3 regions of the Pantoea sp. Z09 genome follow, and region 1 is predicted to be linked to each of the others. Evidence: predicted binding sites of a transcription regulator. Region 1 holds the regulator's gene; each other region holds the start of a gene.
The links. Region 1 encodes LexA, which represses DNA repair genes until DNA is damaged. Its sites were predicted from a motif close to TNCTGTATGTACATACAGNA; they were not measured.
Positions count from the first base shown of each region.

Region 1 (3,635 bases):
CCGCTTCGTTGATGCGCACCATCAGGCGCGCCGCGATATCGTTGACCGTCGGCGTCAGCCAGCTGGGACGCTGCGGTTCAATCGGATCGATGGCGTCGCGCCACTCCGGCACCTGCTTATTCAGGTAGTTCACCAGCGGCAGCGGTTCACCAAAGTTAACGTAACCCTGACCCAGATTGCGCAGCTTACGCAGGCCGCGCACCATCTGCATAAAGCCCTCTTTCTCTTTCGCCGCGCCGCGCAGCTCTTTGGCGTAAGTGCCCACTTCCATTACGTGCTCGTAGCCGATGTAGATCGGCACCAGCGTAATCGGACGGTTGCCGCCGCGCAGCATCGCCTGCAGCGTCATCGCCAGCGTGCCGGTTTTAGGGTCGAGCAAACGGCCGGTACGTGAGCGCCCACCCTCAACGAAGTACTCGACGGAGTAGCCGCGGCTAAAGAGTTCGCCGAGATATTCGCGGAACACGGTGGCGTAAAGCTTGTTGCCTTTAAAGGTGCGGCGAATAAAGAAGGCGCCCAGACGGCGGAAAATCGGTCCGGCAGGCCAGAAGTTCAGGTTGATGCCCGCGGCGATATGCGGCGGCACCAGGCCCTGATGATAGAGCACGTAGGAGAGCAGCAGATAATCCATATGGCTGCGATGGCAGGGCACGTAGACGATCTCATGGCCATCTTCCGCCAGCTGGCGCACGCGCTCGCCGCCGTTGACGTTGATGCCCTGATAGAGACGGCTCCATAGCCAGCCCATCACGCGATCGGTCACGCGGATTGCCTCATAGGAGAAGTCGGCGGCGATCTCTTCCATCATCTCGACGGCGTTCTGCTGCGCTTTCTCATGGGAGAGCTTTTTACTGCGCGCTTCCTCTTCCACCGCTTTCTCAATCGCCTTGGACTGCAGCAGCTTGTTAAAGAGATCCTGCCGCGCCGGCAGACGCGGGCCGACCGCGGCTAAACGCTGACGGGCAAAGTGAATGCGCGCCACGCGCGCCAGCTTCTGCGCGATAGATTTATCGGTGCCGTGCTGCGTCGCCATCCAGCGCAGCGAGACGGTAGGGGAAAAGCGCACAAAGCTGTCGCGGCCATGCCAGACGATGGCGAAAAATTTCTCCACGCCGTTCAGCTCGCGCAGGTGCGGCGTGTCGTCGCCCTGAACCTCGCGGCCAGGCGCGCGTCCGAACATCACCGAAACCGGCAGCATCTGAATATCGAGATGCGGGTTATTGCGGTGCAGATCGAGATACTCATGGAAAATCTTCACCGACTCCGTATTAGGTACGAAATAGGGGAAGACGCGCGGACCGTCGTGAATAAAGACGTGGCGCGGCAGCAGCGCGCCGTCAATTTCCAGCGGCGACAGCGGATCGGGCAGATTATGCTTCAGACACTGCTGGCGCAGCGTCAGCAAATCCGCCTTGGAATCGTATGGCAGCACGTACATAATCGGCCGCGTGGGATCGAGCCCATGCTCGGAAACCGGATCGACCGGAATAGCCTTGGTTTTTACCAGAACCGAGAGTGGTAAATTCAACAATTTATAATAGAGTTTACGCCAACCTGACATAGACAAACATGAAGCCTCTTGTTAGCAAAGCGCCGCAAGCATACCAGAAAGTGCTGCGAAGATCTGTGGTGGTGCCAAACGCATCCGGCCCAGACATTGACGTCAAACAACTCAAAGGGTTCCCTCACTATGGCAAGTAATACCACCGGTTTACTGAGAATTGTGAAAGCGGCCGGCTACTCCTGGCAAGGGCTGCGCGCCGCCTGGCAGCATGAAGCCGCGTTTCGCCAGGAGGCGTCCGCCGCCATTATCGCTATCCTTGTCGCCTGCTGGCTGGATGTCGACACCGTCGCGCGCATCCTGATGATCGGCTCCGTGGTGCTGGTGATTATCGTCGAGATCCTCAACAGCGCTATCGAAGCGGTGGTCGACCGCATCGGCCAGGAGCGTCATCCGCTGGCTGGCCGGGCGAAGGATATGGGTTCCGCCGCCGTACTGCTCGCTATCATACTGGCGCTCTTTGTCTGGATCGCGCTGCTTTGGTCGCATTTGCGCTAGGCTTTCCACAATTCCCCAAACGGCTGTTATTTCCCTGGGTTTTGGTTTTCATTTCGCCAATACCTGTATATACTCACAGCGACTGTATAAACAACCAGGGGGCGGGATGAAAGCATTAACCACCAGGCAGCAACAGGTTTATGACCTGATTCGCGACCATATCAACCAGACGGGCATGCCGCCAACGCGTGCGGAAATCGCCTCGCAGCTGGGGTTCCGTTCCCCGAACGCCGCCGAAGAGCATCTGAAGGCGCTGGCGCGTAAAGGCGTCATTGAGATCGTTTCCGGCGCATCACGCGGCATTCGCCTGCTGATGGAAGAGGAAGAGTCAAACGGCCTGCCGCTAATCGGCCGCGTCGCCGCTGGCGAGCCGCTGCTGGCGCAGGAACATATCGAGACGCACTACAAAGTCGATCCCGACCTGTTTAAGCCTTCCGCTGATTTTCTGCTGCGCGTCGCCGGGATGTCGATGAAAGATATCGGCATCATGGATGGCGACCTGCTGGCGGTGCATAAAACGCAGGACGTGCGCAACGGCCAGGTCGTGGTCGCGCGTATCGATGATGAAGTCACCGTGAAACGCTGGAAAAAACAGGGCACCGTGGTGCATCTGCTGCCGGAAAACAACGACTTCGAGCCGATTATCGTCGACACCCGCACGCAGTCGCTGACCGTAGAAGGTCTGGCGGTAGGCGTGGTGCGCAACGGCGAGTGGCTCTGACCGGCTGATTTCAGACGCCTGCAGCGGCTTTTTGTCGGGCGTCTGAACGCTAACGCTTGCTAAAGCGGTCGGGGCTGCACTCTGCGCCCTCACGCCGCGCTTCTCTCTTTTACGTCTTCAGGCATGGACCGGCTGATGCGTCTCTTCACCGCAAACGACCGACAACTCTGGCGGCTGGCGCTGCCGATGATCCTCTCCAATATCACCGTGCCGCTGCTTGGCCTGGTGGACACCGCCGTTATCGGCCATCTCGACAGCCCGGTTTATCTTGGCGGCGTAGCCATTGGCGCAACCATCACCAGCTTCGTTTTTATGCTGCTCCTCTTTCTGCGCATGAGCACCACGGGCATCACCGCTCAGGCGTTCGGCGCGCGCGATCCGCTGGCGCTGGCGCGCGCCCTGACGCAGCCGCTGCTCATTGCGCTGCTGGCCGGCGCGCTGTTTATTCTGCTGCGCGATCCGCTAAGCGCCCTGGCGGGACGGCTGGCGGGCGGCAATCCGGAGGTGCTGGCGCAGGCGGCAATCTTTATTCATATCCGCTGGCTTAGCGCGCCGGCGACGCTGGCGAATATGGTGCTGCTCGGCTGGCTGCTGGGGGTGCAGTATGCCCGCGCGCCGGTGGTGCTGCTGGTGGTCGGCAACGCCGTCAACATCCTGCTCGACCTCTGGCTGGTGCTCGGGCTGAAGTGGGGCGTCGCGGGCGCGGCGACCGCCACGGCGCTGGCGGAATACGTGACGCTGGCGGTGGGGCTGGCGATGGTATGGCGCGTGCTGAAAATGCGCGGCATTTCCCTCGCGATGCTGAAAAAGAGCTGGCGCGGCGATATTCGTCGTCTGCTGCGCCTGAATCGCGAC
Region 1 is NZ_CP092373.1:3,591,598-3,595,232, reverse strand. It holds gene plsB (glycerol-3-phosphate 1-O-acyltransferase PlsB) at 1-1,561, opposite strand, end outside; gene MC269_RS17215 (diacylglycerol kinase) at 1,691-2,059, shown strand; gene lexA (transcriptional repressor LexA) at 2,166-2,780, shown strand; gene dinF (MATE family efflux transporter DinF) at 2,916-3,635, shown strand, end outside.

Region 2 (3,635 bases), 540 kb from region 1:
CGCCGCTATACCTATCCGGCGCCTTAAGGGGGTGAGCAGCTGTTGCGAGTGGGTTTAGTGAGGTGGGCGTAGGCTGTTTGTCAGGTATTTGCGCTGCCAGCCTGGCCCGATCGCAAAGTCGCTCAAGGCATCCCTGCGCGCTCGGCCCGCGGCATCCCTGCCGCGGGACGCTTTGCTCTTCGGCCCAGGCTGGCAGCGCCTTGATTTTAGCGTTGCCTGTTAGCTAACGATTAGGTTTCGTTTGCAGCTACAGCCCCAGCAGCAGCTGCCGCTCAAGCTGCGGATCCAGCAGCGTAACGTGCAGCCCCACCAGCCGCACGCCGCGTCCGGCGCGCCGCTCGTCCCAGGTTTTGCGCGCCACCGCGATCAAATCCTCTTTGTTCAGCTCCGGCCAGATATGCTCCTGCGTCGTCAGCTGAAAATCGTTGAACTTGAGCTTCACCCCCTGGCGCGCGATCTGCCGGTCGGGCCGCACCTGAGTCAGCCGCCGCTCCAGCTCTGCATAGAGAAAGTCGATAATCTCCAGGCACGCCTCCCAGCTGTGAATATCCTCCGCCAGCGTGCGCTCGACGCCAACCGACTTGCGCTCGCGCTCCACCACCACGCCGCGCTCGTCGATGCCGTGGCTGCGCTCCCAGAGCACGCGCCCGAACTTGCCGAAGCGCTTGAGCAGCTGCGCCACGTCCGCTTTCTGCACGTCGGCGCAGGTGTGCAGCCCCATCTCCTCCAGCTTTTTTGTCGCCACTTTGCCGACGCCGGGGATCTTCGCCAGCGGCAGCGACAGCAAAAAGCCCGACATCTCCTGCGGCGTAATCACGTACTGCCCGTTCGGCTTGTTAAGGTCGGAGGCAATTTTGGCGAGAAACTTAATCGGCGCGATCCCTGCCGAGGCGGTCAGCCCGGTTTCGCGCAGGATGGTGTCGCGAATGTCGCGGGCGATCAGCGTGGCGGAGCCGTGACAGTGCGGGCTGTCGGTAACGTCGAGATAGGCTTCGTCCAGCGACAGCGGTTCAATTAGCGGGGTATAGCGCAGAAAAATGTCGCGGATCTGCTGCGAGGCCTCTTTATAGGCGTCGAAACGCCCCGGCAGCAGCTTAAGGTGCGGACAAAGCTTCAGCGCCATCGCGGTGGGCATCGCGCTGCGCACGCCAAAGGTGCGCGCCGGGTAGTTGGCCGTGCTGATCACGCCGCGTCGTTCACGGCTGCCGCCAATGGCGATGGGGATATCGCGCAACGCCGGGTTGTCGCGCATCTCCACCGCTGCATAGAAGCAGTCCATATCGACATGTATGATTTTCACGCTGGTTCGCCGTCAGAGTTTCGTCTGCCCTAATGATACTGTATAGATGTACAGACGCAAAAGGCGCGCGACGGATCCCGCTTCTCTGCCGCCACTAAAGTTTACAAATTTCTGGCCGTCAACCCTTGAGGAAAGCGTGAATTTACCCGGCGGCGTCTTGATAAAAAAACAGACAATGCTAATGTTGCGCTGCGGTAGCGGAGTTTTCCGATAATGCAAGTCTGAGACGCGTCTCGCGTCACCGTTCTTCCTCACTCAAGGTACACACAGCATGGGCAAAATCGCACTTCTGTTTGCGATGATTTTGATGCCAGCCCTCAGCATGGCAATGACTCCCGAGCCGACGCAGCAGATGTCGACGCCGGTAAGCAAAGAATTAAAGAAACAGTTACTCGGCACGCCGATTTATATTCAGATTTTTAAGGAAGAACGCACGCTGGAGCTGTACGGCAAAATCGGCAACGAATTTCGCCTGCTCGACACCTACCGCATCTGTAACTTTTCCGGCGGCCTCGGTCCGAAACGCCGCGAAGGGGATTTTAAAAGCCCGGAAGGCTTTTACAGCGTCAGGCTCAACCAGCTGAAGCCAGACAGCCGCTTTTATCGCGCCATCAACGTCGGCTTTCCTAACCAGTACGATCGCGATCACGCCTATACCGGCAACTACCTGATGATCCATGGCAACTGCAAATCGATCGGCTGCTACGCCATGACCGATGCCTATATGGATGAGATCTTCACCTACGTCAACGCGGCGCTGCGCAACGGCCAGCCGCAGGTTGAGATCAGCATCTTTCCGTTCCGCATGACCGACAGCAACATGCAGCGCCACCGCTACTCGACCTACGCCAGCTTCTGGCGCGAGCTGCAGCCGGGCTATGCCTGGTTTGCGAAATACCATCAGCCGCCGACGGTCAACGTCGCCAGCGGCAGCTATGTGATGAACAGCAGCCCGGTTATCGTCAATCCCGAAGCCGCCTCTAAATCATTCCTGGCGCTCACCAAGGCAGAATAACGCCCACTCACCTGGCACAATCCGGTGCCAGGTTTCATTTCCCGTCAGCGGCTGCGTCGCGATCACTGTCACCACGTCGTTGGCGGTGGTGTGCTGCTGGAAGTCAATCTCGACGTCCTGATCGAGCAGCTGCGCTTTGCCAAAGGGCGCGCGGCGCGTGATCCAGTAGAGATTGGTTGAGCAGAAGGCCATCAGATAGCGCCCGTCCGACAGCAGCATATTAAACACCCCTTTCTGCCGCAGCTCACCCGCCAGCTCCGCCACATAGCGAAACACCGCCGGCCAGTTGGCGGGCGTGCGCGGATAGCGCGTCGCCAGCTTGTGCAGGATCCAGCAGAACGCCTTTTCGCTGTCGGTTTCGCCTACCGGACGAAAATGGCCGGTTTCCAGCTGGCGATAGCCTTTTAGCTGGCCGTTGTGCGCGTAGGTCCAGTTGCGTCCCCACAGCTCGCGGGTAAAGGGATGGGTGTTTTCCAGCGACACCGGCCCGCGATTCGCCTGGCGAATATGCGCCACCACCGAATGGGACTTGATGGGGTACTCCTGCACCAGCCGCGCGATGGGCGAGTTATAGCTCGGCAGCGGATCTTTAAAGGTGCGGCATCCGCGATCTTCATAAAAGGTGATGCCCCAGCCATCTTTATGCGGGCCGGTTCCGCCGCCGCGCTGCACCAGGCCGGTAAAACTGAAACAGATATCGGTTGGAACGTTAGCGCTCATCCCGAGCAATTCGCACATAGCTACCGCCTTAGTCAGAAATGCCGCCAGCCTGCTGCCCGGCGGCCAGCGCCTTTACTTCACCATCTCTTTTTCAATCAGCAGCATCAGGATATGGATCACTTTGATGTGGATCTCCTGAATGCGGTCGGCGTAGCCGAAGTGCGGCACGCGGATCTCGATATCCGCCGAGCCCGCCATCTTGCCGCCATCTTTGCCGGTCAGGGCGATCACCTTCATGCCCTGCGCGCGCGCCGCCTCAATCGCCTTGATGATATTGGCCGAGTTGCCGGAGGTCGACAGCCCCAGCAGCACGTCGCCCGGACGCCCCACCGCCTCGATATAGCGCGAAAAGACGTAGTCGTAGCCGAAGTCGTTGCTGACGCAGGAGAGATGGCTGACGTCGGAGATGGCGATAGCCGGATAGCCCGGACGGTTTTCGCGATAGCGGCCGGTCAGCTCTTCGGCAAAATGCATCGCGTCGCAGTGCGAGCCGCCGTTGCCGCAGGAGAGCACTTTTCCGCCCGCCTTAAAGCTGTCGGCCAGCAGCACCGCCGCGCGCTGAATCGCGTGAATATTGGCTTCGTCGCTGAGGAAGTTATT
Region 2 is NZ_CP092373.1:3,052,621-3,056,255, forward strand. It holds gene MC269_RS14655 (NADP(H)-dependent aldo-keto reductase) at 1-27, shown strand, start outside; gene dinB (DNA polymerase IV) at 248-1,279, opposite strand; gene dpaA (peptidoglycan meso-diaminopimelic acid protein amidase) at 1,572-2,315, shown strand; gene MC269_RS14670 (class II glutamine amidotransferase) at 2,286-3,053, opposite strand; gene lpcA (D-sedoheptulose 7-phosphate isomerase) at 3,108-3,635, opposite strand, start outside.
Region 2: the regulator LexA is predicted to act here: its motif matches at 1,337-1,356, upstream of dinB (DNA polymerase IV).

Region 3 (3,635 bases), 970 kb from region 1:
CGCCATCGCGCGGAGGTGAGCAAGCTGCTGGTGCATCCGCACGCGCGCCGACAGGGCATTGCGCGCCAGCTGATGCGGCTGGCCGAGCAGCGGGCGCAGGCGCTGGATAAAACGCTGCTGGTGCTCGACACCCGCAGCGGCGACGTCGCCACCGATCTTTATCTGTCGCTTGGCTGGCAGATCGCTGGTGCGATCCCCGGCTACGCCGAGTCGATTACCGGCGAACGAGAGGCGACGACGGTGATGTTTAAGCAGCTGGCTTGCCGGCTATGATTCAGGTGGCGCGTGAAAGCGCGGATCATCCCGATGCGCGCTGGCTGCTGGATCAGCTTTCCGACGCGCTGGCACGGCTGACCGGCAGCAGCGGCCGCGCCCGCTTTGATGCGGCGGAGATGATGATGCCGGGACGCCTGTTCGCCGTGGCGCGCAATGCGCAGCGGCAGCCGGTCGGGTGCGGCGCGTTCCGTCCGTTACAGCCTGGCGTGGCCGAACTTAAACGCATGTTCGCCTTGCCGGGGAGCCGCGGTGTCGGCGCGGCGCTGCTGACCTTCCTTGAGCAGCAGGCGCGACAGGCAGGCTACCAGCAGCTGTGGCTGGAAACGCGACGCGTAAACGGGCGTGCGCTGGCATTTTACGCGCGTCACGGCTATCAGCCGATTGCGTCGTTTGGCCCCTATGCCGCGATGCCGCAGGCGCAGTGCCTGGGCAAGCGGCTGGACGGTCAGGGCGAGGCATAGCTGACCGGCGTCACCGCCTGCTGGTCGATCTGCTGGCTTAACGCGCGCACGGCGCTTTTTAGCGGGCAGAGGGTGCCGACCGGCGTCACGCGACAGTCAGCCTGCCGCCACTCTTCGCGCAGCAGCGGATGCGCCGCATCGATCGGCTGCAGGCGGCGCAGCGCATCCAGACTCTGCGCCTGAAAATAGAGGCGCAGAAAGCGCTGGCTGCTGGCGTTGTCGCGCCAGCGCTCCAGCACCAGACTGCTACCGGGCGGAATATTGCCGCGCGTATAGCCGGGCAGCGTCCAGCTAAAGCCCATCAGGGTGCGCACCATGGCGATATTCGTGTCGTGCGCTACCAGCAGGAGCCAGCTCGCATTCGGCGCGGCATCCTCTCCCGCGATCTGTTTTAGCATGGCGTCGAGCAAAATTGAGCCGCGCTTCTGCGCGGTATAGAGCACATCGTTGCTGAGGTCGTAGTTCGCCGTCAGCAACGGCAGGATAGCGCCGATCTGCGAGGCGCGCGTGATGTTGCCCCAGGCGATCTGGCTGAGCGGCAGGTTTTCGCTCCAGCCGAGGCGCAGCGTCTCTGCCATGCTCGCCATGACGCTCAGCCCGGCGACATAGGGCTTACCGCTTTTGCTCTGGCGGATCTGCCAGGGCTGATCGAACAGCGCGCAGCGAGCCTCGGAGAGGCACACCGCCTGTTTCAACGCCTGAATGGCCGGCTGCAGCGCCCGCTGGCGCGCGGCCAGATCCCCTGCTGTCGCCGCGACCGCCGCGCGCTGCCGCGCGGGATCGGAGCGGGTCGCGGCAAAGGCGTCGGTCTGGAACAGCGGATCGTCATCGCCCGCCACGTGATGGATCGCGACGCCGCAGCCGGGGAAAGCGCCGTCAACCAGCGCCTCGGCGGTGGCGCGGGTACGCTGCAGCGGGCTGGCGCGCACATAAATGGTCTGTGGCTGCGGGCAGCCGGCGGTCAGCAAACCGAGCTGGCGATAATGGTCGCCTTCCCAGCGTCCCTTATTCACCACCGCCGCGTAGCCGTGGCCGGTCAGCTCGCCGTCGCGCGTGCGCCATATCGGCCAGGGGCGCTGCGTGGCGGCCTCCATCTCCCTGCGGTTGCCGGGCGTCGGCGGGCGAACGCCGTGGCGGCTTAGCTCCACCACCTTTTCCAGCTGATAGTCTGGCTGCGCGCTCGCCTGAGCGGCGAAAAACAGCAGCGCGAGAGCTGGAAACAGGCGCGCTACCTGCGTCATACGGGCAAAAGTCATCTCTCTTTCCTTATGAGAATGGCTGTGAGGGCACACCATAGCGCCGAAGCCGGGCCGCTGGCCAGGCGAAGAGGGTGTCGGTGCTGAATTCTACGAGGCGGCGCGAAAAAATGCGCCCTGAAGCTGACGCTGGCGGATTACTGTGTAAAAATACAGGCCATTTTCACCCGGCGGTAAACGACTATGGCCCTGACAGCAGCAATTAAAAGCCAGATAGCGCAGTGGTATAAGGCGCTACAGCAGCAGGTGCCGGACTTTATTCCCCGCGCGCCGCAGCGCCAGATGATCGCCGAAGTGGCGAAGTGCCTGGCGGGCAACGACGCGCGCCATCTGGCCATCGAAGCGCCAACCGGCGTCGGCAAAACCCTCTCTTATTTGATCCCCGGCATCGCCGCGAGCCGCGCCGAAGAGAAAACCCTAATCATCAGCACCGCCAATGTGGCGCTGCAGGATCAAATCTTCACTAAAGATCTGCCACTGCTGAAAAAGATCATTCCCGATCTGACCTTTACCGCCGCTTTCGGGCGCGGGCGCTACGTCTGTCCGCGCAACCTGGCGGCGCTGGCCGCCAGCGACGATCAGCAGGGCGATCTGCTGCTCTATCTTGACGACGAGGCGGTGAGCAGCACCAAAGAGGAGCAGACGCAGTGCGCGCGGCTGGAAAAATCGCTCGGCGGCTACGCCTGGGATGGTCTGCGCGACCACAGCGAGGAGAACATCAGCGACAGCCTGTGGCAGCGTCTCTCCACCGACAAGGCGAGCTGTCTCGGCTCCCACTGCCGCTGGTATCGCGAATGCCCCTTCTTCGTCGCTCGCCGTGAAATTGAGCAGGTTGACGTGGTGGTAGCGAACCACGCGCTGGTGATGGCGGCGATGGAAAATGAGTCGGTGCTGCCGCCGGCGAAACAGCTGATGCTGGTGCTGGACGAAGGGCATCATCTGCCGGATGTGGCGCGCGACGCGCTGGAGATGAGCGCGGACATCACGCCCGGCTGGAGCAGCCTGCAGCTCGATCTCTTCGTGCGGCTGGTAGAGGGCATTATGACGCAGATGCGCCCGAAATCACCGCCGCCGCTCAGCAACCCGGAGCGCCTTAAAGCGCACTGCGACGAGCTGCGCGAACTGCTGACCACGCTGAGCCAGGCGCTGAATCCGCTGCTGCCCGCCGATCATCAGCCAGGAGAATTTCGCTTTGTGCTGGGCGAGCTGCCAGAAGAGCTGCTGTCGCTCTGCGCGCGCCTGTTTAAGCTATGCGACGCGCTGCGCGGGCTGGCGGAGGGGCTCATCAACGCCCTGAGCGAGCAGACCGGCAGCGTCGATTTGATGCGCCTGCACCGCAATTTGCTGCAGCTTAACCGCCAGTTCGGCTGGTTTGAGTCCGTCAGCAAGCTGTGGCGGCTGGCGGCGATGCCGAAAGCCTCGGGCGCGCCAGTGTCCAAATGGATCAGCCGCGAGCTGCGCGAAGGCCAGCCGCATCTGCTGTTTCACTGCGCCGGCATTCGCGTCAGCGATCAGCTGGAGAAGCTGCTGTGGCGTAAAATTCCCCATGTGGTGGTGACCTCCGCCACGCTGCGCTCGCTTAACAGCTTCAGTCGCCTGCAGGAGATGTCGGGCCTCAATGAAAAAGCGGGCGATCGCTTTG
Region 3 is NZ_CP092373.1:2,616,746-2,620,380, reverse strand. It holds gene MC269_RS12530 (GNAT family N-acetyltransferase) at 1-273, shown strand, start outside; gene MC269_RS12525 (GNAT family N-acetyltransferase) at 270-737, shown strand; gene MC269_RS12520 (histidine-type phosphatase) at 722-1,993, opposite strand; gene dinG (ATP-dependent DNA helicase DinG) at 2,177-3,635, shown strand, end outside.
Region 3: the regulator LexA is predicted to act here: its motif matches at 2,132-2,151, upstream of dinG (ATP-dependent DNA helicase DinG).